Regions from separate parts of the Geodermatophilus sp. CPCC 206100 genome, predicted to be linked through region 1. Evidence: riboswitches for the same ligand, from Rfam matches in the RefSeq annotation. Region 1 holds a riboswitch; each other region holds the start of a gene.

What was found. Region 1 has a riboswitch for cyclic di-AMP ahead of PGN05_RS01605 (C40 family peptidase). Riboswitches for the same ligand answer to the same signal wherever they lie in the genome.
Region 2: it holds a riboswitch for cyclic di-AMP, as region 1 does, so the genes downstream of both, PGN05_RS12040 (C40 family peptidase) here and PGN05_RS01605 (C40 family peptidase) in region 1, are expected to answer to the same signal.
Region 3: it holds a riboswitch for cyclic di-AMP, as region 1 does, so the genes downstream of both, PGN05_RS00695 (lytic transglycosylase domain-containing protein) here and PGN05_RS01605 (C40 family peptidase) in region 1, are expected to answer to the same signal.
Region 4: it holds a riboswitch for cyclic di-AMP, as region 1 does, so the genes downstream of both, PGN05_RS14405 (peptidoglycan DD-metalloendopeptidase family protein) here and PGN05_RS01605 (C40 family peptidase) in region 1, are expected to answer to the same signal.

Annotation. Positions count from the first base shown of each region.
Region 1 is NZ_JAQISV010000003.1:220,431-225,552, forward strand. Features, by position in the region: gene PGN05_RS01600 (thiamine pyrophosphate-binding protein) at 1-1,624, shown strand, start outside; gene PGN05_RS01605 (C40 family peptidase) at 1,760-2,869, opposite strand; cyclic di-AMP (ydaO/yuaA leader) riboswitch at 2,884-3,027, opposite strand; gene hppD (4-hydroxyphenylpyruvate dioxygenase) at 3,191-4,417, opposite strand; gene PGN05_RS01615 (Lrp/AsnC family transcriptional regulator) at 4,582-5,122, shown strand, end outside; gene PGN05_RS01620 (MFS transporter) at 5,073-5,122, opposite strand, start outside.
Region 2 is NZ_JAQISV010000021.1:59,906-65,027, reverse strand. Features, by position in the region: gene PGN05_RS12050 (DEDD exonuclease domain-containing protein) at 1-753, opposite strand, end outside; gene PGN05_RS12045 (hypothetical protein) at 940-1,236, shown strand; cyclic di-AMP (ydaO/yuaA leader) riboswitch at 1,415-1,612, shown strand; gene PGN05_RS12040 (C40 family peptidase) at 1,740-2,711, shown strand; gene PGN05_RS12035 (M48 family metallopeptidase) at 2,983-4,251, shown strand; gene PGN05_RS12030 (glycosyltransferase family 4 protein) at 4,248-5,122, shown strand, end outside.
Region 3 is NZ_JAQISV010000003.1:28,352-33,473, reverse strand. Features, by position in the region: gene PGN05_RS00715 (SDR family NAD(P)-dependent oxidoreductase) at 1-33, opposite strand, end outside; gene PGN05_RS00710 (flavin-containing monooxygenase) at 30-1,523, opposite strand; gene PGN05_RS00705 (TetR/AcrR family transcriptional regulator) at 1,579-2,226, opposite strand; gene PGN05_RS00700 (class I SAM-dependent methyltransferase) at 2,223-2,861, opposite strand; gene PGN05_RS00695 (lytic transglycosylase domain-containing protein) at 3,038-3,916, opposite strand; cyclic di-AMP (ydaO/yuaA leader) riboswitch at 4,151-4,312, opposite strand; gene PGN05_RS00690 (hypothetical protein) at 4,439-5,122, opposite strand, start outside.
Region 4 is NZ_JAQISV010000028.1:84,173-89,294, reverse strand. Features, by position in the region: gene PGN05_RS14425 (NAD(P)-dependent alcohol dehydrogenase) at 1-666, opposite strand, end outside; gene PGN05_RS14420 (zinc-dependent alcohol dehydrogenase family protein) at 786-1,754, opposite strand; gene PGN05_RS14415 (helix-turn-helix transcriptional regulator) at 1,947-2,834, shown strand; tRNA gene PGN05_RS14410 (tRNA-Ile) at 2,889-2,962, opposite strand; cyclic di-AMP (ydaO/yuaA leader) riboswitch at 3,367-3,522, shown strand; gene PGN05_RS14405 (peptidoglycan DD-metalloendopeptidase family protein) at 3,534-4,751, shown strand; gene PGN05_RS14400 (maleylpyruvate isomerase N-terminal domain-containing protein) at 4,776-5,122, opposite strand, start outside.

The sequences.
Region 1 (5,122 bases):
GGTCGCCGAGGCGGTCGGGACCGCGCTGGCCGGCCTGGGCGTCGACACGGCCTTCGGCGTCGTCGGGTCGGGCAACTTCGCCGTCACCAACGCCCTGGTGGCGGCGGGCGCGCGGTTCGTGGCCGCCCGCCACGAGGGTGGCGCGGCGACGATGGCCGACGCGTACGCCCGGATGAGCGGCCGGCCGAGCGTGCTGACCCTGCACCAGGGCTGCGGGCTGACCAACGCGCTGACCGGGATCACCGAGGCGGCCAAGAGCCGCACGCCGCTGGTCGTGGTCGCCGCGGAGGCCTCCTCGCCGACGTCGAACTTCGCCGTCGACCAGGCCGCCCTGGCCGCCGCCGTGGGCGCGGTGCCGATGCGGGTGACCTCGGCCGGGGACGCCCTGGCCCAGGTCGCCGCCGCCGTCGGCACCGCCGTCGCCCGGCGCCGGACCGTCCTGCTCAACCTGCCCCTGGAGGTGCAGGTCGCGGAGCTGCGGGTGCCGGACGGCCCGCCGGAGGTGCCGCCGGCGCCGCCGCCGGTGGTGACCCCCGAGCACGTCGAGCGGCTGGCGCACGCGGTCCGGCAGGCCCGCCGGCCGGTGTTCGTCGCCGGCCGCGGCGCCCGCGGCGCCCGGGCGGCGCTCGAGGACCTCGCCGCCCGCTGCGGCGCGCTGCTGGCCACCTCCGCCGTCGCCAAGGGGCTGTTCGCCGGGAACCCGTGGTCGCTGGACGTGTCGGGGGGCTTCGCCTCCCCGCTGGCCGCCGAGCTGATCACCGGCGCGGACCTGGTGGTGGGCTGGGGCTGCGCGCTGAACATGTGGACGACGCGGCACGGCCGGCTCATCGACGCCGACGCCGTCGTCGTGCAGGTGGACGACGACCCGGCGGCGCTGGGCGTGCACCGGGACCTCACCTTCGGCGTGGTCGGCGACGTGCGGGCGACGGCGGAGGCGGTGGCCGCCGTCCTCGAGGAGCGCGGCCCCGGCTACCGCACCCCGGAGGTGCGGACGGCGATCGCCGAGCGGCTGCGGTGGCGCGACGTGCCGTTCGCCCCGCGGGGCGGCTCCGACCGCATCGACCCGCGCACGCTGACCATCGCGCTGGACGACCTGCTGCCGGCCGAGCGCGTGATCGCGGTCGACTCGGGCAACTTCATGGGCTATCCGAGCATGTTCCTCGACGTCCCCGACGAGTTCGGCTCCTGCTTCACCCAGGCCTACCAGTCCGTCGGGCTGGGCCTGGCCACCGCGATCGGCGCCGCGCTGGCCCGGCCCGACCGGCTGCCGGTGGCCGCGCTGGGCGACGGCGGCGCGTTCATGGGTGCCGCGGAGCTGGAGACCGTCGTCCGCCTCGGGCTGCCCATGGTGGTCGTGGTGTACGACGACGCCGCCTACGGGGCGGAGGTGCACCACTTCGGGCCCGACGGGCACCCCCTGGACATCGTCCGCTTCCCCGAGACCGACCTCGCCGCGATCGCCCGCGGGTACGGCTTCGAGGCGGTCACCGCGCGCCGTCCCGAGGACCTCGCCGCGGTCGCCGGCTGGGTGGCCGGTCCGCGGTCGGCGCCGCTGCTGATCGACGCCAAGGTGGCCGCGGACGAGCCGTCGTGGTGGCTCGAGGAGGCGTTCCGCGGCCACTGACGGGTTCGTGAGCATCGCAGGGAGCGCCAGCGACCGAGGAGCGGAGCGAGGCCGGAAGGGGCCTGACGGTATGGCCACTGACGGGCTCGGGCCGCCGACCGGAGGGGCCTCCGTGGCCACGGAGGCCCCTCCGGGTCAGCCGGCGATGCGGCGGGCGCTGTTGTAGCCGCCCATCGAGTCGATCGAGGCGACCTTGACCGGCTGGCCGTAGGTGGAGGCGTGCACCATCTGGCCGTTGCCGACGTAGATGCCGACGTGGCTGACCGGGCTGTAGAAGAACACGAGGTCGCCCGGCTGCAGGTCGGCCCGGGAGACGGCCCGGCCCATCGTCGACTGGATGCGGCTGGAGTGCGGCAGGCTCACGCCGGCGGCGGCGTAGGCGTACTGCACCAGGCCGGAGCAGTCGAAGGCGTTCGGCCCGGCGGCGGCCCACACGTAGGGGTCGCCGCGCTGCGCCATGGCGGTGTCCACGGCCGCCTGGGCCGCGGCGCTGCTCGCGACGACCGGGGCGGCCGGAGCGGCCGCGGCCGGCCGGGGAGCGGCCGCGCGGGAGGCCCGCTCGGGCGCGGCGGCCCGCTCCGCGGTCTGCTGGGCGGCCTGCTCGGCGGCGTGCCGTTCGGCGGCCTCCTGCGCGGCCCGCTGCTCCTCGGCGGCCAGCCGGTCGTACTCGGCCTGGAAGCGCGCCACCTGGCGGTCGAGGTCGGCCTTCTGGCCGGCGACCCGGTCGACGAGGGCCTGGGCCTCGGACTCCGCCGCGAGCGCCGCGGCGCGGGCCCGGCCGGCGTCCTCGGTGGCCTCCTGGGCGCTGCCGAGGACGCCGTTGTTGTGGTCGGCGATGGTCTGCAGCGTGCCGACGCGGTCCATCAGCTCGTCGGCGGACTCGCTGGAGAGCATCGCGGAGAGGGTGGTGAGGCGGTCGCCGGTCCAGGCGCTCCGCGCGACGGAGCGGACCCGGTCGCGGGCGGTGGCCAGGGCGGCCTCGGCGGCGGCGACCTCACCGGCGGCCCGGGCGGCGGCGTCCTGGCTGGTCCGGAGGCGCTCGCGGACCTCGTTGAACTGCTCGGTGACGACCTCGAGGTCGTGCGCCTTGGCCGCGACGAGCGCGGCGGCCTCCTGCGAGGTGGCGGGGTCCCCGGGGGCGGCCGAGGCGGCGGGGAGGGCGGTGAGGGTGAGCCCGCCGGCGGCGACGAGACCGACGAGGAGGCGGGGGACCGTGCGGCGGGCAGGGGCGTGCGAACTCGCCATCTGGGCGGGTCTGTCCTCTCTTCCACAGCCGCCTACCGAGTTAGCTGACGGGTTCGGGAGGGAAGTCGCCCGGCGCCTCGCGACCGGGACGGGTCGCGGGGCGCTTCACCCCAGTACTGCGGTGGGTCCCCGGTCCCTGGTGCCGGCGAGACGGGCCGGCGCAGGGTTCGGCGGCGTCCGGCCGGTGTCACCACGCGGTGACCGAACGACCCGTCCGGACGCCGCGAACGGTAGGTCCGTGACCGGAGCGTGACAAACCCGCCGGGTGTCGGTGCGCGACACCCCGGACGGGGATCACCGACCGTGACGACCCCGCCGCGCTCACAGGTTGCCGCGGCGCTCCTGCTCGCGCTCGATCGCCTCGAACAGCGCCTTGAAGTTGCCCTTGCCGAAGCCGAGGGAGCCGTGCCGCTCGATGAGCTCGAAGAAGACCGTGGGCCGGTCGCCGGTCGGCCTGGTGAAGATCTGCAGCAGGTAGCCGTCCTCGTCGCGGTCGACCAGGATGCCGCGGGCCTGCAGTTCCTCGACAGGGACGCGGACGGTGCCGATGCGCGCCCGCAGCTCCGGGTCCTCGTAGTAGGAGTCCGGGGTGGCCAGGAACTCCACGCCCTCGGCGGCCATGGCGTCCACGGTGGCGACGATGTCCGAGGTGGCCAGCGCGACGTGCTGGGCGCCGGGGCCGCCGTAGAACTCCAGGTACTCGTCGATCTGCGAGCGCTTGCGCCCGGCCGCCGGCTCGTTGAGCGGGAACTTCACCCGGTGGTTGCCGTTGGCGACCACCTTGCTCATCAGCGCCGAGTAGTCGGTGGCGATGTCCGCGCCGATGAACTCCGCCATGTTCGTGAAGCCCATGACCCGCCGGTAGAAGTCCACCCAGGAGTCCATCGCGCCCAGCTCGACGTTCCCGACGACGTGGTCGACCGCCTGGAACAGCCGCCGGGGCGCCCCCGGCCGCCGGACGAAGGACGACGTCCGTGCGACGTACCCCGGCAGGTAGGGCCCGGCGTAGCGCGAGCGGTCGACCAGCGTGTGGCGGGTGTCCCCGTAGGTGGCGATCGCGGCCAGGCGCACGGTGCCGTGCTCGTCGGTGAGGTCGTGCGGCGGCTCGAGCACCGTCGCCCCCTGCGCCGCGGCGTGCGCGACGCACCGGTCCACGTCGGGGACGGCCAGGGCGATGTCGACGATCCCGTCGCCGTGCCGGCGGTGGTGGTCGGCCAGCGGGCTGGCCGGCGAGTACGCGCCCTGGACGACGAACCGCGCCGCGCCCGAGGTCAGCACGTAGGCGCGGGAGTCGCGGTTGCCGGTCTCGGGGCCGGAGTAGGCGACCAGCTCCATGCCGAAGGCCGACTGGAGGAAGTGCGCGGTCTGGGTGGCGTTCCCGCAGGTCCACACCAGGGCGTCCCAGCCGCTGACCGGGAACGGGTCGGCGGCCGGGTCGTGCTCGACGAGGCCGACCAGGCGCTGCAGCTGGTCGGCGCTCAGGCCGGCGAGCCGCTCCTCGTCGGTGAGCGTCTGCTCGAGGATCCCATGCGGCTGCACGGTGGTCATGTCGCTCTCCCGGACGGTTCGAACGCGGCGATGGTGCACCCAGCACACCTCGACGGCCCGCCGGTGGGCAAGATGACTCGATCGAGCTGCCCGGAACGGCAAGAACGTGCGGCCGAACCGTGCGGGAGCTGGTCGCAGTGACCAGCTCGCGGGGAGGAGGAGCGGTGGCGGAGCGGCTGGACGCGCTGGACCTGGCGGTGCTCACCGCGCTCACCGAGCAGCCCCGGGCCGGGGTGCTGGAGCTCTCCCGCCGGCTGGGGGTGGCCCGCGCGACGGTGCAGGCCCGGCTGCGGCGGCTGGAGGAGACCGGCGTGGTGACCGGGTACGGCCCGGACGTCGACGTCGTCGCCGCGGGCTTCGGCGTCCAGGCGTTCGTCACCCTGGAGATCGCCCAGGGCGCGCTGGACGACGTCGCCGCGGACCTGCGGGCCATCCCCGGTGTGCTGGAGGCGCACGCGACCACCGGCTCGGGGGACGTGCTGTGCCGGATCGCGGCGGAGTCGCACGGCGCGCTGCAGGAGACGCTGCTGCGGCTGGGCCGGTCGCCGTCGGTGGTGCGCTCGACCAGCGTGGTGGCGCTGTCGGAGCTGGTGCCCCGCCGGGTGCTGCCGCTGCTCGCGGCGGGGGCGCCGCGGCCGGCCGGGCGGGCGCCGGGCTACCGCGCCGCGGCCCCGGGAGCAGCGGCCGGGGTGCCGGACGCCGGCG
Region 2 (5,122 bases), on a different contig from region 1:
CCCGCGGAAGAGGTACACGCCCGGGCCGGAGGGGACGCCGTCGGCCAGGTGCCGCTTGCGCAGCCGGTCGGGGTCGACCTGGCGGGTGAGGCCGGTCAGCTCCTCCAGGGTGGAGACGCCGAGCGGGCCCAGCCGCTCGAACAGCCCGTGCAGCACGTCGACGGTGGCCCGCGCGTCGGCCAGGGCGCGGTGGCAGGGCTCGCTGGCGGCGCGGAAGTAGGGCGCCAGGGTGGCCAGCTTGCAGTTGGGCACCTCGTCGCGCGTGAGCAGCCGGCGGGCGAGGACGGCGGTGTCGACCGAGGCAGCGGCCGGCCAGGCGATGCCGTTCTCCGCGCACGCGGCCTTCAGGAAGCCGAGGTCGAAGGGGGCGTTGTGGGCGACGAGGACCGCGCCGCGGGCAAACTCGAGGAAGGCGGGCAGGACCGCGCCGATGCGCGGGGCCGCGGTGACCATCGTGGTGGTGATTCCGGTGAGCACGCTGATGTAGGGCGGGATCTCGCGGCCCGGGTCGACCAGGGTCTGGAACTCGCCGAGGACCGCTCCGCCGCGCACCTTGACCGCGCCGATCTCGGTGATCGCGTTGTCCTTGGGAGACCCCCCGGTGGTCTCCAGGTCGACGACGACGAACGTGACCTCCGCCAGCGGGGTGCCCAGCTCCTCGATGGTGGCCTGCTCGTAGCGCGGCAGCCCGGCGGCGGCTCGTGCGACTGTCCCGGCGGCGATCCCGGCCGGCCGGGCGGGGGAAGAGGGCACGGGGCGGACGCTAGGTCGGGGGAGTGACAGTCCCGGGGACGCGCGCCGGGCGGACGCTGGATCCCCCGGGGCCCGCGGTGCGCGACCGTCCGGAACTGTCGGTGCCCGTCCCTAGCGTGCTGCTCAGACCGGTCGGGGCCAGGGACGGCCCCCGCGACCAGGGCCGGTCAGCAGAGGAGTGGGTTGATGTTCATCGACTGCGACACCTGCACCGCTCGCGGCACCGGCTGCACGGACTGCGTCGTCACCGTGCTGCTGGGGGCGCCACCGGGCTGGCAGGGGGCCGATCCCACCGTGGTGCCCATGACGGCGCGCGCCCAGACCGCCGAGGACGTCGTCGTCCCGGCGCCCGGCGTGGTGGTGGAGTTCGACGAGGTCGAGCGCCGCGCCGTGCGGGCGCTGGCCGAGGGCGGCCTGGTGCCACCGCTGCGCCACCAGGCCTCGCCTCGCGGCACCGGAGACCGGCGGCGGCGCACCGGGTGAGCGGGCGCAGGCAGGTCCCGTCCGGCGCTCCGCGAGCGGCGCGCGGGGAGCGGGGCGGCGCGCCGGGCCGGTGTGGGAGTTCCCACAGTCCACGCGGCCCTCGTTTGTCACACCTGCACCACGTCCGTACGGTGAGCCGGTCCGGCCGGGAGGTCGTCACCCGTACAGAGGTGGCCTCGGCCGGTCACCGCCGAATCGCCCGACGCGCTCCCTGGCGTCGAGGGTGAACCGGGGACCCACCGCAGCACTGGGGTGAGTTCTCGCGTGCGCCGGTCCGCCGGAGCACACGCGCCGGCCCGCCGGCACGCAGAGATAGGGCACGTCTTCCCAGCCCGAACCCGTCAGCTAACTCGGTAGGCGGTCGCTGAGGAAGAAACGGAGAGCCGCCGCCCGTGGCGACCCCTCACCCTGCCCTGGGGCATGCCCCTGATCCGCTCCACCCCGACCTCCCGGTCACCTCCCGCCGCCCCACCACCGCCGGCCGCCTCGGCCGCGGGCTCGTCGTGGGAGCCACCGCCAGCCTGGCCCTGACCCTGCTGCCAGGGACGGCCACCGCCGATCCGGAGCAGGCGGGCAGCGCCGCGCAGGCCGCCCAGCTCGTCGCCCGGGCCGGCCACGAGCTGGAGGTCGTCAGCGAGCAGGTCAACGAGGCGCGGGAGACCCTCGCCCAGCGTGAGGCTGCCGCCGCCGACGCGGACCGTGTCGCCGCCGAGGCCGACGCCCGGCTCGGCGCGCTGGACGGCCAGATCCGCCAGGTGGCCCGCGCGGCGTTCACCGGCGGGAGCCTGTCCGAGTTCGACCTGATGACGACCAGCGACTCGGCCGACGACTTCGTCTCGCAGCTGGCCACGCTCGACGCTCTCGCCGGGCACGCCGGCGACGTGCTGGCGCAGGTCGCCGAGTCGGCCACCGCAGCCGAGCGGGCCCAGGCCGACGCCGATGCTGCGGCGGCGGCCGCCCGCGGGGCCCTCGACGAGGTCACCGCTCGCCAGTCCGGGCTCGAGGCGGACATCGCCGACTACCGGGGGCAGTACGCCGCCCTGTCCGCTCCGCAGCAGCAGCAGGTGCAGACGGCCCACTCCGGCCAGCCGGTGGCCGCCGCGGCACCGGCGCCCGCGGCCAGCGGTGCCGCGCAGGCCGCCGTCGACACGGCGCTGGCGCAGGTCGGGGATCCCTACGTCTGGGGCGCCGGCGGCCCCAACTCCTTCGACTGCTCCGGGCTCACCCAGTACGCCTATGCCGCGGCCGGCGTCAGCCTCCCGCACTCGAGCCGCATGCAGTCGACCATGGGCCGGGCGGTCTCCCGCGCCGACCTCCAGCCGGGAGACCTGATCTTCTTCTTCAGCCCGGTCAGCCACGTGGCGATGTACATCGGCAACGGGCAGATGGTGCACGCCTCGACGTCCAGCCAGCCGGTGAAGGTCGTGGGCGTGGACTCGATGGGCGGCATCACCGCCATGCGCCGCCTCGTCTGAGGACGGACTCCCTGCAGGGCCCCGCCGTGAGCCTGCGAGCGGTGGGGGGCAGAGGGTCCCGCCTCGGCTCCTGGCCCGGTCCGGGCCCCGCCGTGAGCCTGCGAAGGGTGGGGAACGGGGTCCCGCTTTGGCCCTTGGCCCTCTGCAGGGGCCCGCCGTGAGCCTGCGAAGGGTGGGGAACGGGGTCCCGCTTTGGCCCTTGGCCCTCTGCAGGGGCCCGCCGCGAGCCTGCGAGCGGTGGGGGGCAGGGGGTCCTCTTAGGATCGGCCGGGTGAGCGCCCGCCGGGCCGCGCTGCTGGTCGCGGGTGTGTTGGGGCTGGCGCTCGTCCTGGTCATCGCCCTCCGGACGCCGTGGACGGTCCTGGCCGAGCCGACCGGCGGTGCGACGCCGGTCCGCCCCGGCGCGGGCGTGCCCGCCGCCGTCGTCGACCGCGCGGAGTCCTTCGCTGCCGCACTGCGGCCGGCGTCGCTGGCCTCCCTCGTGCTGGGCCTGACCGTCTCCGCGGTCCTGGCGCTGACGCCGCTCGGCGCGCGACTGGTCCGGGCGGTCGCCCGGCCGCTGGGCGGGGGTTGGGCCTGGCAGGTCCTCCTCGGCACGCTGGTGCTGTCGCTGCTCGGGCGGCTGGTGACCCTGCCCCTGTCGGCCTACGGCGAGGTCGTCCGGCACCGGTACGGCCTCTCGACGCGCAGCTGGCCGCTGTGGGGCCGGGACGTCGCCGTCTCCACCGCCATCGACGCGGCCCTGACCGCCGTGCTCCTCCTCGCCCTCGTCTGGCTGGCCCGGCGCGCACCGCGGAGCTGGTGGGCCTGGGCCTCCGGGGGTGCCGCCGTCCTGGTGCTGGTGGGCACGTTCCTCTACCCGGTGGTCGTCGAGCCGGCGTTCAACAGCTTCCAGCCCCTGCCCGCGGGGCAGCTGCGCACCGACCTGCTGGCGCTCGCGGAGGAGAGCGGCAGCCCCGCCGAGGACGTGCTGGTCGCCGACGCCTCCCGGCGCACGACGGCGCTCAACGCCTACGTCTCGGGCTTCGGGGCGACCCGCCGGATCGTCCTGTACGACACGACGCTGGACCGGCTGCCCGACGCCGAGATCGAGTCGATCGTCGGACACGAGCTCGGCCACGTCGCCACCGACGACTACCTGACCGGGACCCTCATGGGCGCCCTCGGTGCGGCTGCGGCGGTGGCCGCGCTGGGCTGGCTGCTGTCCTGGACCCCGCTGCTGCGGCGGGCGGGCGCGGAGTCGCCGGGCGATCCGCGGGTCGTTCCGCTGGTGCTGTTCCTCATCGCGGTCGGCACGCTGGTCGCGACCCCGGTGCAGAACGTCGTGTCGCGGCACCTCGAGGCCCGCGCCGACCTGCACGCCCTCGACCTCACCGGGGACGCCCAGGCCTTCATCACGATGCAGAACCGGCTCGCCGCGGCCAACCTCTCCGACCCCGCGCCGCCGGCCGCCTGGCAGTGGTTCTTCGGCTCGCACCCGACCGGCCCGCAGCGGATCGCCTTCGCGCAGGACTGGCAGCGGCTGGAGGACGCCGGGTGAGGACGCTGGTCGTCACCAACGACTTCCCGCCCCGCCAGGGCGGCATCCAGACCTTCGTCGCCGCCCTGCTGGCCCGCCGCCCCCCGGAGTCCCTCGTCGTGCTGGCCTCCCGGTCGCCCGGCTGGGAGGAGTACGACGCGGCGCTGCCGTACCCGGTGGTGCGCCGGCCCACCGGGATGCTGCTGCCCACCCGCGCCACCGCCCGGGCAGCGGCCGACCTCGCCACCCGCCACGGCTGCGACACCGCCTTCTTCGGGGCCGCGGCCCCCCTGGGCCTGCTCGCCCCGGCCCTGCGCGCCGCCGGCGTCCGCCACCTGGTCGGGGCGACCCACGGTCACGAGACGGGTTGGGTGGCGCTCCCGGGCGCCCGGGGCCTGATGCGGCGCATCGCGCGGGGTCTGGACGTCCTCACCTACATCAGCGCCTACACCGCCGGACGGCTGGGCCCGGCGCTGGGCGGGGTCACCCGGATGGCGCAGCTGTCTCCGGGGGTGGACGTCGACCACTTCAGCCCCGCCGGCGACGGCAGCGCGGTCCGGGCGCGGTACGGGCTCGGCGAGGCGCCGGTGGTCGTCTGCGTGTCGCGGCTGGTGCCCCGCAAGGGCCAGGACGTGCTGGTCGCCGCGTGGCCGCGGGTCCTGGCGCGCCACCCCGGCGCGCGGCTGCTGCTCGTCGGCGGCGGCCCCCTGGAGGGCCGGTTGCGGCGGGCGATCGCGCAGCGGGGCCTGGGCCACTCCGTCGTCCTCACCGGCGCGGTGCCGCCGGCCCAGCTGCCCGAGCACTACGCCGCCGGCGACGTGTTCGCGATGCCGTGCCGCACCCGCCGGGGCGGCCTGGACGTCGAGGGCCTCGGCATGGTCTACCTCGAGGC
Region 3 (5,122 bases), 190 kb from region 1:
CCCGCCGGCGAAGTCGTAGGGCGCGAGCCTCACGCGGCCACCTCCGCGGCGACGGGGGACGCCGGCCGGGCGGCGAACCGCACGCCGGCGTCCTCGAGCGGGCCGTGGCGCATGAGCCACACGTCGCGCACGTAGTTCTGGTACAGCCGCCAGGGTGCGCGGGCGCCCTGCCGGGGCAGCGCGGCGAGGCTGCGCTGCACGTAGCCGGAGCTCAGCCCGATGAACGGCTCGGTGCCGCCGCCGGGCGGTGCGACCGGGGTGCACGTGGCCAGCCCGCGGGCGCGCATGTGGTCGAGCAGCCGGCAGACGTAGCCGGCGACCAGGTCGGCCTTGAGGGTCCAGGAGGCGTTGGTGTAGCCGATGGTCATCGCGAAGTTCGGCACGCCGGAGATCATCATGCCCTTGTAGGACACCCGCTCCGACAGCTCGACCGGCTCGCCGTCCACGGTGAGGGTCATGCCGCCGATGGGCAGCAGGTTCAGCCCGGTGGCGGTGACGACGACGTCGGCCTCGAGCTCGGCGCCGGACTCCAGCGCGATCCCGGTCTCGGTGAACGTCGCGATCCGGTCGGTCACGATGTCGGCGCGGCCCTCGCGGATCGAGCGGAACAGGTCGCCGTCGGGGACCAGGCACAGCCGCTGGTCCCACGGGTCGTAGGGCGGGCCGAAGTGGGTCTCGACGTCGAACCCGGCCGGCAGCTGCTTGCGGGCCAGGTTCTGGATGAACCGCCGCATGGCGGCCGGCCGCCGGCGGCTGAACTGGTAGGAGGCCATGGAGACCAGCACGTTCTTCCACCGCACGAGCGGGTAGACCGCGCGCGCCGGCAGCCGGCGGCGCAGGGCGTCGGCCAGCGGGTCGCGGCCGGGCAGCGCCAGCACGTAGCTGGGGGTCCGCTGCAGCATCGTCACGTGCGCGGCGGTCTCCGCCATGGTCGGCACCAGGGTGACCGCGGTCGCGCCGCTGCCGACGACGACGACCCGCTTGCCGGCGTGGTCCAGGTCGGCGGGCCAGTGCTGCGGGTGCACGATCGGCCCCCGGAAGCGCTCCTCGCCGGGGAACCGCGGCCGGTAGCCCTCGTCGTAGCGGTAGTAGCCGGAGCAGACCGACAGCCAGGAGCAGGTCAGCCGGACGGTCTCCCCCGTGTCGGTGCGCTCCGCGGTCACCGTCCAGCGCGCCTCGGCGGTGGACCACTCGGCGGAGACGACCCGGTGCGAGAACCGGATGTGCCGGTCCACGCCGTGCTCGCGGGCGGTGTCCTGCACGTAGCCGCGGATCGTCGCGCCGTCGGCGATCGCCCGCGGCTGGGTCCAGGGCCGGAACGTGTAGCCGAGGGTGAACATGTCCGAGTCCGACCGGACGCCCGGGTAGCGGAACAGGTCCCACGTGCCGCCGATCGCCTCGCGCGACTCGAGGACCGTGTAGCTCAGGCCCGGACACCTCCGCTGCAGGTGGCAGGCGGCCCCGATGCCGGAGAGCCCGGCCCCCACGATCAGCACGTCGACGTGCGCGGTGGTGTCGGTCATGGCGCTCCCCCTGCTCGGCCGGTGACCGGCACCACGGTAGTCGACACGGTGTCGATCACCTCGACGGCTCGTCGGTGCCGTAGATGGCGCGCAACCAGACGGTGAGCAGGACGTCGATGAGGTCCGCCTCCCCGACGGCGGGCTGCTGGCCGGCGAGCGTGCCCTGGATGACCCGCTCGTTCATCCAGTTCAGGGCGACGGCGAGGTCCCGCGCCGGGGGCCCGCCGGGCGCCGCCCCCCGGGCCCGCTCGGCCTCGATGGCGGCCGCGGTCTCGGCGACGAAGCCCTCCATCACCCGGGCCCACAGCTCGCGGACCTCGGCACTGCCGGCCAGCAGCTGGGTCGCCGCCGCGGTCAGCGCCCGGTGCGCGGTGAAGGTGTCGCGCACGGCGACCAGCGCCGCCCGCCAGCCGGCCCGCGCGTCGCCGCCGGCACCGGCGAGGGCGGCCGACCGCAGCGCGTGCGCCTCGGCCACCACCCGGTCCAGCAGCGCGAGGACGACGGCGTCCTTGGAGGCGAAGTAGAAGTAGAACGTCGGCCGGGAGATCCCCGCGCCGCGGGCGAGGTCGTCGACGGAGATCTCGGCGAGCGGCCGCTGCGCCAGCAGCGCCTCGGCGGTGGCCAGGAGGGCGCGCTCGCGGTCGTCGCCGGAGGGCCGGCGCGCGCGGCGGCCGCGGCCGGGGGCCGGCGCCGGACCGGTCACGGCAGCCGCCACACCGTCGTCCGCCGCAGCCCGGGGCCCTCGGTCTCGGGGATGTCGTAGACGGCGGCCGCCACCAGCCGCTCGTGCGGCAGGTAGGGCCGGCCGGGGTCCCCGACCAGCACCTCGCAGCCGCGCGCGCGGGCGCGGTCGAGGAACGGCAGCACCCGCTCGGTCATCTCCCGGTCGTAGCAGACGTCCCCCGCGAGCACGACCTCGATGCCGGGCAGGTCACCGTCGAGCACGTCGCCGGCCACGCCCACCCCGCCCACGCCGTTGAGGGCCGCGTTGACGACGACCGCCGTCCGGCTGAACGGGTCGACGTCACTGGCCAGCACCGAGCGGGCGCCGGCCCGGAGGGCGGCGATGGCGACCAGGCCGCTGCCCGTCCCGAGGTCGAGCACCGCCCGGCCGGCCACCACCTCCGGGGTGTCGAGCACGAACCGGGCCAGCGCCTGGCCGCCCGGCCACGCCGCAGCCCAGAAGGGCGGCGCCTGGCCGGCGCCGCCCTCCGCGGTCTCCATCGCCTCCCAGAGGGCGACGACGTCCTCGGCCACGTGCAGCCGGACCTCCGGGACCGAGGACGGTCGCTGGACCTGGGTGTGGGCGCGGACGAACCCGGCGGGGACGGATCTCACGCCGGCCAGTCCACCATCCGCCCGGGTCAGGTCACCGCCCCGGAGGACGGGGTCCCGCCTCGGCACCTGAGCCCCCGCCCAGGGCCCCCCCCTGAGGGTGCGAGGGGTGGGGAGGACGGGCGGCCCCCCTGCCCCCCGCCGCGAGCCCGCGAGCGGCGGGGGGCAGGGGGGTCCTTCTAGTACCAGTTGTTGGCCTTCGAGTGCGCCCAGGCCGCGCAGGGGCTGCCGTACCGGTTCTCGATGTAGATCAGCCCGGCGTCGATCTGCCGGTAGCCGTCCGAGGTCTTGGCGATGCCGGTGCCGGCCCACGTCGAGTTGAGGAACTGCGGGATGCCGTAGGCGGTGCTGGTCGGGTTCTGCGCGTTGGGGTTCCAGCCGCTCTCCTTGCCCCACAGGTTCTCCAGGCAGCTGAACTGGTCCGCGCTGCCGACCTTGGACATGGCGTACTCCTTGAAGGAGCCGCTGGGAGCGGAGGACGAGCCGCCGCTCGCAGCGGGAGCGGCCGGCGCCCGCTCGGCCTCTCGGGCGGCGCGCTCAGCGGCCTCGCGCTCGGCGGCCTCCTGGGCGGCGCGCTCGGCGGCGACCCGCTCGGCCTCCAGCCGGTCGCGCTCGGCCTGCTCGGCGGCGAGCCGCTCGGCCTCCAGCCGGTCCCGCTCGGCCTGCTCGGCGGCGGCCTGGGCCTGGGCCGCGCTGGCCTCGGCGGCCTCGCGCTCGCCGCGGGAGGCGGCCAGGTCCTCGAGCGAGGCGAAGTCGTCGGGAGCCACCTCGGCGGTCGGCGCCTCGGCCGCGGCCTGCGGCGCGATACCGAGGGCCTCGGCGACACTGTGCGAGGCGCTGACCGTGCTGGTCTCGGCCTCGGCCGGCGGCTGGCCGCCGGCGAGCAGGTTCACCACGACGGCCCCGGCGGCGGCCGCGGCCAGCAGGAAGGCCGGGCGGCGACCCTTGGCCGGCAGGTGCACGCGCCGGCGGGTCGGGCGCTGGGCACCGAGCTCGGGGGTGGGGAACTCGGCGGTGTCCGCCTGGACGGCGGGGAACTGCTGGGTGCGGTCGATCATCGGGTGTGGGTGCTCCGGGGCGAGAGTGCGCGCGGGCCGACCCTCCGCGGTGCGGGGGGCAGCCCAGGGCGGCGCGGGCTGGGGGTGGGTGCGCCGGCGGCGTCGGGAAGTGACGCGGGAGACCGGCGGGCGCGGTCAGGCGGGATCAGCGGGCCGGGAGGAGGCGCGAGGTGCGCGCGGCCGGGTGTCCCTGCGAGCCGCGAGGGCCCGGGGGCGGGGCATGCGGAGACTCTCCGTTTCTTCCGTGGCCGCCTACCGGGTTAGCTGACGGGTTCGGGCGGGAAGGCGCCCTACCGGCCCTCCGAGCGACGCTCGGCAGGCCGGACTCACCCCAGTGCTGCGGTGGGTCCCCGGCTCGTGGCCACGGCTGCGGACACGACTCGGCGGCGTCCACCCAGGCTCCCCGTGTGGGGAGAGACGACCAGGCGGACGAGAGCCACCGTAGGGGCCGTTACCGTCCCGTGACAATCCCGGCCGTCACATCGGCACCGTGAGCTGTGTCGCGGTGGGCGCCGGCTCCGCTCAACCGGCGACCGGCTCCCGGGGCTCGGTGAGCACCACGTTCCCGGTGAGCCGCACGGCCCCGCCGCGCGGGGCGTCGGACGCCGCCCGGTCGGGCCCGACGGCGGGCGAGCCCTCCAGCGCGGCACCGAGGCTGTCGGTCAGGAGGCGCAGGGACTCGCGGGCGTCGTCCTGCCGACGACGGAGGTCGGCGAGTTCGGCAGCGGCGGCGGCCGCCTCCTCCTGCAGGCGCGCCCGCTCCGCGGCGGCCTCCCGGAGCAGCTCCTCGGCCTGCCGGCGGACCCGCTCGAGGGCGGCGTTCCGCAGGTCGGACACGTTGCCCAGCCGCGCCTCGGCCTCGGCCCGGGCGGTCGCGCGGACCTGCTCGGCGTCCCGCTCGGCCTCGGCGACCACCTCGGCCGCCCGCACCTCGGCCAGCCGGAGCAGCTCGCGCATCGCGCCGACGAGCAGCACCGCGTCGCGCTGCTCCGCGTCCGCGACCGCCAGGGCCGGTACGGGAGGGGCAGGGACGGCGGCGTCGTTACAGCGACTGCACCGGATCCCACTGGTTCCCGGCACCGGACGGACGAGCAGCTCGCTCTCCACCCAGGCGACGTAGTCGTCGACGTCGGCCCGGTCGTAGCCGCGCAGCCGCCGGCGGAACCGCGGTCGCGGCTCGAACAGCGCCGCGAGCCCGGCCGACTC
Region 4 (5,122 bases), on a different contig from region 1:
GTGGTAGTGGGCCGCGCCGAGCCGCAGCCCGTCCTCCTGCTTCTTCAGCGACTGCGACAGCACGGTGACCTCGGCGCCCATCGCGGCGGCGAGCCGGACGGCCAGGTGGCCCAGTCCGCCGAGGCCGACGACGGCGACCTGCGTGCCCGGCCCGGCGCCCCAGCGGCGCAGGGGTGAGTAGGTGGTGATGCCGGCGCACAGCAGCGGCGCGGCGGCGGCCGGGTCGAGGCTCTCGGGGACCGACAGGACGTAGCCGGCGTCCACGACGACGTGGGTGGAGTAGCCGCCCTGGGTGGTCGTGCCGTCCCGGTCGGTGCCGGCGTAGGTCGCCACCATGCCCTGCAGGCAGTACTGCTCGTCGCCGTTGCGGCAGTTGGTGCACTCGCCGCAGGAGTCGACCATGCAGCCGACGCCGACGCGGTCACCGACCCGGTGGCCGGCCACGTGGGGGCCGACCGCGGTGACGACGCCGACGATCTCGTGGCCGGGGACGACGGGGAAGGGCTGGGGGCCCCAGTCGCCGTTGACGGTGTGGATGTCGGAGTGGCAGATGCCGGCGTACTCGATCTCGATGAGGACGTCGTTCGGGCCGACGTCCCGGCGCTCGATGGTGGTGGGGGCCAGGGGCTGGCCGGCGGCGGGGGCGGCGTAGGCGGGAACGCGCATGGGGGTGCTCCTCGTTCGGTTCGGGTTCGGGTGGGGCAGGGGTCAGTCGAGGGCGGGGGCGGCCGCGTATCAGTGCTCCTCGTCGGCCTCGAACAGGACCCGGTCGCGTCAGGTGCCGGTCAGGGCCGCAGCAGCGCCTTGATGGCGCGGCGCTCGTCCATCGCCCGGTAGCCCTCGGCGGCCTGCTCCAGCGGCAGCTCGAGGTCGAAGACCTTCCCCGGGTCGATGCTCCGGTCCCAGATCCGGCTGATCAGGTCGGGCAGGAACCGGCGCACCGGCGCCGGGCCGCCGTGCAGGTGGACGCCGGAGAAGAACAGCTCCGCACCGGGCAACGTCACGTCGTGGGAGACGCCGACGTAGCCGACGTGCCCGCCGGGGCGGGTGGCGCGGATGGCCTGCAGCATCGACTCCTGCGTGCCCACGGCCTCGATGACCGAGTGCACACCCAGGCCGTGGGTCAGCTCCTTGACGGCAGCGACGCCCTCGTCGCCGCGGGAGGTGACGATGTCGGTCGCTCCGAACTCCCGGGCCAGTCGCTGTCGGTCCTCGTGCCGGCTGAAGACGATGATCCGCTCCGCGCCCAGCTGCTCGGCCGCCAGCACGCCGAGCAGGCCGACGGCACCGTCGCCGACGACGGCGACGGTCTTGCCCGGGCCGGCCTCGGCCGCGACGGCGGCGAACCAGCCGGTGCCCAGGACGTCGGAGGCGGCCAGCAGCGAGGGGACGAGGTCCGCCTCGGGCGTGCCCGGGGTGGCGACCAGCGTGCCGTCGGCCAGCGGGATCCGGGCGTACTCCGCCTGCGCGCCGGTCGGGGTGGCGAACTCCCCGTTCACGCAGCGCGACTGGTAGCCGGCCCGGCAGATCTCGCAGGTGTCGTCCGAGGCGAAGAACGAGCCGACGACGAACTGGCCGGGCTCGACGCTCGTGACCTCGCTGCCGACCTCCTCGACGACGCCGACGTACTCGTGGCCCATCGGCCGCGGCCCGTCGATCGGCTCGATGCCGCGGTAGGGCCACAGGTCCGACCCGCAGACGCAGGCGGCGGTCAACCGGATGACCGCGTCGGTGGGCTGCTCGATCCTCGGCATCGCTCGGTCCTCGACACGGACGTCGCCAGGGGCGTGGAGGACGGCTGCTCGCATGGCGGGGCTCCTGGTGCGGTGGAGTGGATGGGCGCTGGACTCCACGGAACGCCCTCGTGGCCGGGCGTGGGAGGGCGGGCTCGTGGGGGGTACCAGCTCGACCTCCCTCCACCGGCCGGGCGACGTAGCGTCGATGGCGTGGACAACCGCACCGACATCCGCGACTTCCTCGCCAGCCGGCGCGCCCGCATCACGCCGGAGCGGGCGGGGCTGCTGCCCGGCGGGGGCCGGCGGCGGGTGCCCGGGCTGCGGCGGGAGGAGGTCGCGGTCCTCGCCGGGGTGAGCACCGACTGGTACACCCGGCTGGAGAAGGGCCACATCGCCGGCGTCTCGGACGACGTCCTGGAGGCCGTCGCGCGGGCGTTGCAGCTGGACGAGGCCGAGCGGACCCACCTGTTCAACCTGGCTCGTGCGGCCGCCAAGCCGGCCCGCACCCCGCAGCGACGCAGCAGCAAGGCGGAGATCCAGCCGCGCGTGCAGTGGATGCTGGACTCGATGACGGGGTCCGCCGCGTTCGTCGCCAACGGCCGCCTGGACATCGTCGCGACCAACGCCCTCGGACGGGCGCTGCACTCGCCGCTGTTCGCCGGCCCGCGGCGGCCGGCGAACTTCGCCCGGTTCCAGTTCCTGGACCCGCAGGCGCACGACTACTACCTCGACTGGGAGAGCGCGGCCAACGTCACCGTCGCCCTGCTCCGCGCCGAGGCCGGCCGCCGGCCGCACGCCGCCCAGCTCCGCGAGCTCGTCGGTGAGCTCTCGACCGTCAGCGAGGAGTTCCGGACGCGGTGGGCCGCCCACGACGTCCGCATCCACCACAACGGCGCGAAGCAGTTCCGCCACCCCGTCGTCGGCACGCTCGACCTGAGCTACTGCACGCTGGACCTGCCCACCGACGACCACGCGGACCTGCGCCTGACCATCTACACCGCACAGCCCGGGACCCCGTCAGAGGATGCCCTCAAGCTCCTGTCCAGCTGGGCCGCGACCACCGTGGACGCGGTCACGCCGGCTGCGGACCGGCCCTGATCAGGACGCCGCCCACGACGGAGCGACCACCGCGCTGACCTGCACGAACACCGGTGGGGCGGGTGGGGCTCGAACCCACGACCCAGGGATTATGAGTCCCGTGCTCTGACCGGCTGAGCTACCGCCCCGGCGGGCTCCAGCCTGCCAGACGCCCTCCTGGCCGCGGCCGGTCAGGCGCTGGTGACCATCCCCCTGGGCGGTCGGCCCGCGGCGGCGTGTCGGCCCGGAGTGGGCGGGATCTCATCCGACACCTCGGCGTGCACGGTCAGTGACGACGCCGGCCGGGGAGCCTCGTCGCCGTCCGCGTCCGCCGCCACCCGGATCGGGGCAGGTGGGGGACGGGTGTGGCGGGTGGGGCACGGGTGTCACCCGTCCGCGCCGATCGCGTGACGGCGTGTAGCGGTTCCTCACCCCTTTGGGCAAGCCGCCACACCGTCCGTGTTACTCGATCGTGACCGAGGTCCTCACTCGTAGTAGCTTCTCCGACGGCCCCGCCGGGCAGCGCCTCGAACCCGAGGGGCCTCGGCCGGGCCCCGCCGAACCGCCGACGTCCCTCCGGGGACCGAGGGGGACCGGGGACCCACCGTTCCACTGGGGTGAGTCCTGCCTGCGCAGGGGGCGCAGGCGGGTAGGGCGCCGTCCGGCCCGAACCCGTCAGCTAACTCGGTAGGCGGTCGTGAGGATGGGAGAACTGTCGCGTTGGCGACCCTGCACCGCCTGTACACCACGCCCGGTCGCGCCTCCTGGCCGCGCCGCCTGCGCTCTCCGCGCCGGGCCCTCGTCGTCGCCGCCGCGGTCGCCGGCCTGCTGGCCGGCACCCCGATGGCGCTGGCCGCCCCTGTCACCCCGGCCGCGTCCGAGCAGGAGGACCTCGCCCGCGAGGTCGCCCGCATCGAGGACGCGGTGCGGGCCGCCGAGGAGCAGCTGCAGCGGATGACCGTCGAGGCCGAGGCGGCCGCGGACGCGGCCCTCGTCGCCCGCGCCCAGCTCGCTGCGGGCCAGGCCGAGGCCGAGGCCACCGCCACCGAGCTGGCCGAGGCGCAGGCCGCCGTCATTGGCGCCGAGCAGGACATCGCCGACCTCAGCCGGGAGGCCTACATGGGGGCGGAGGAGCGCTACGGCGACATCGAGCTGTTGCTCGACGCCGAGAGCCCCACCGAGCTGCTGCAGCAGGCCGCCACCATGGAGGTCATCGGCGACCACCGCTCCGACCGGCTGGCCGAGTACCTCACCGTCGAGCAGCGGGTGCAGGAGGCCGACCGCGCCGCGCAGGCCGCCGTCGTCCGGCTCGAGGAGCTGGCCCGCACCGCCGACGAGGCCGAGGCCGCCGCCAACGCCCACCTCGCCGAGGCCCAGGCCGAGTTCGACGCCCGCGCCGCCGAGAAGACCCGCCTGGAGGAGGAGCTGCGCCAGGCGGGGGAGCGGATGCTCGCCGCCCAGGGTGCCGCCGACCCGGGTGCCGCCTGGACCGACCGCCAGGTGCAGGCGCAGACGCTGAGCACGGCGTCGGCCGCCGCCTCCGGCATGCTCACGGCCGGCCGGGTGACCTCCTGTTACGGCGCCCGCTGGGGGACCATGCACCAGGGGGTCGACATCGCCGCCCCGATCGGCACCCCGATCTACGTCCCCGAGGACGGCGTCGTGCTGCAGGCGGGCCCGGCCAGCGGGTTCGGCCAGGCGGTCTACGTCCAGCACGCCGACGGGCAGATCACCCTCTACGGCCACGTGAACCGGTTCTTCGTCAGCGCCGGCCAGGTCGTGACCGCCGGCGAGCAGATCGCCGAGGTGGGCAACAAGGGCCAGTCCACCGGACCGCACCTGCACTTCGAGGTGCACCAGGGAGGGCTGTACGCCAGCCGGGTCAACCCGGTGCCGTGGCTCGACGCGCACGGCATCGACCTCGGCGGCGCCTGCTGACCTGAGTCGGACGCGGCCGCCGGCTCAGCGGCGGCCGCGCAGCCGGCCCAGGAGCCCGCCCACCCCGCCGAGGGTCTGCGCGGCCAGTTGGAGGATCGGCCCGCCCGGGATGCCCGGCGCCGACTGCACGATCGGCGCGAGGGCCAGCAGCCCGCCGATCTCGTGCACCCTCAGCCGCCGGCGGGCCAGCGCCGCGACCGGGTTGACCCGGCCCGAGGCGGCCTCCAGCAGCAGGTCGGCCGCCGCCTCCACCGCGGTGCCGGCCGGCCGGCCGGCCGGAACGGGGACGACGGTCCAGCCGTCCCCGTCGGCGGCGAACCGCCACCCGCCGTCCGGGGTGGCCAGCGTCGCGCCGCCGGTGATGCCCTCCG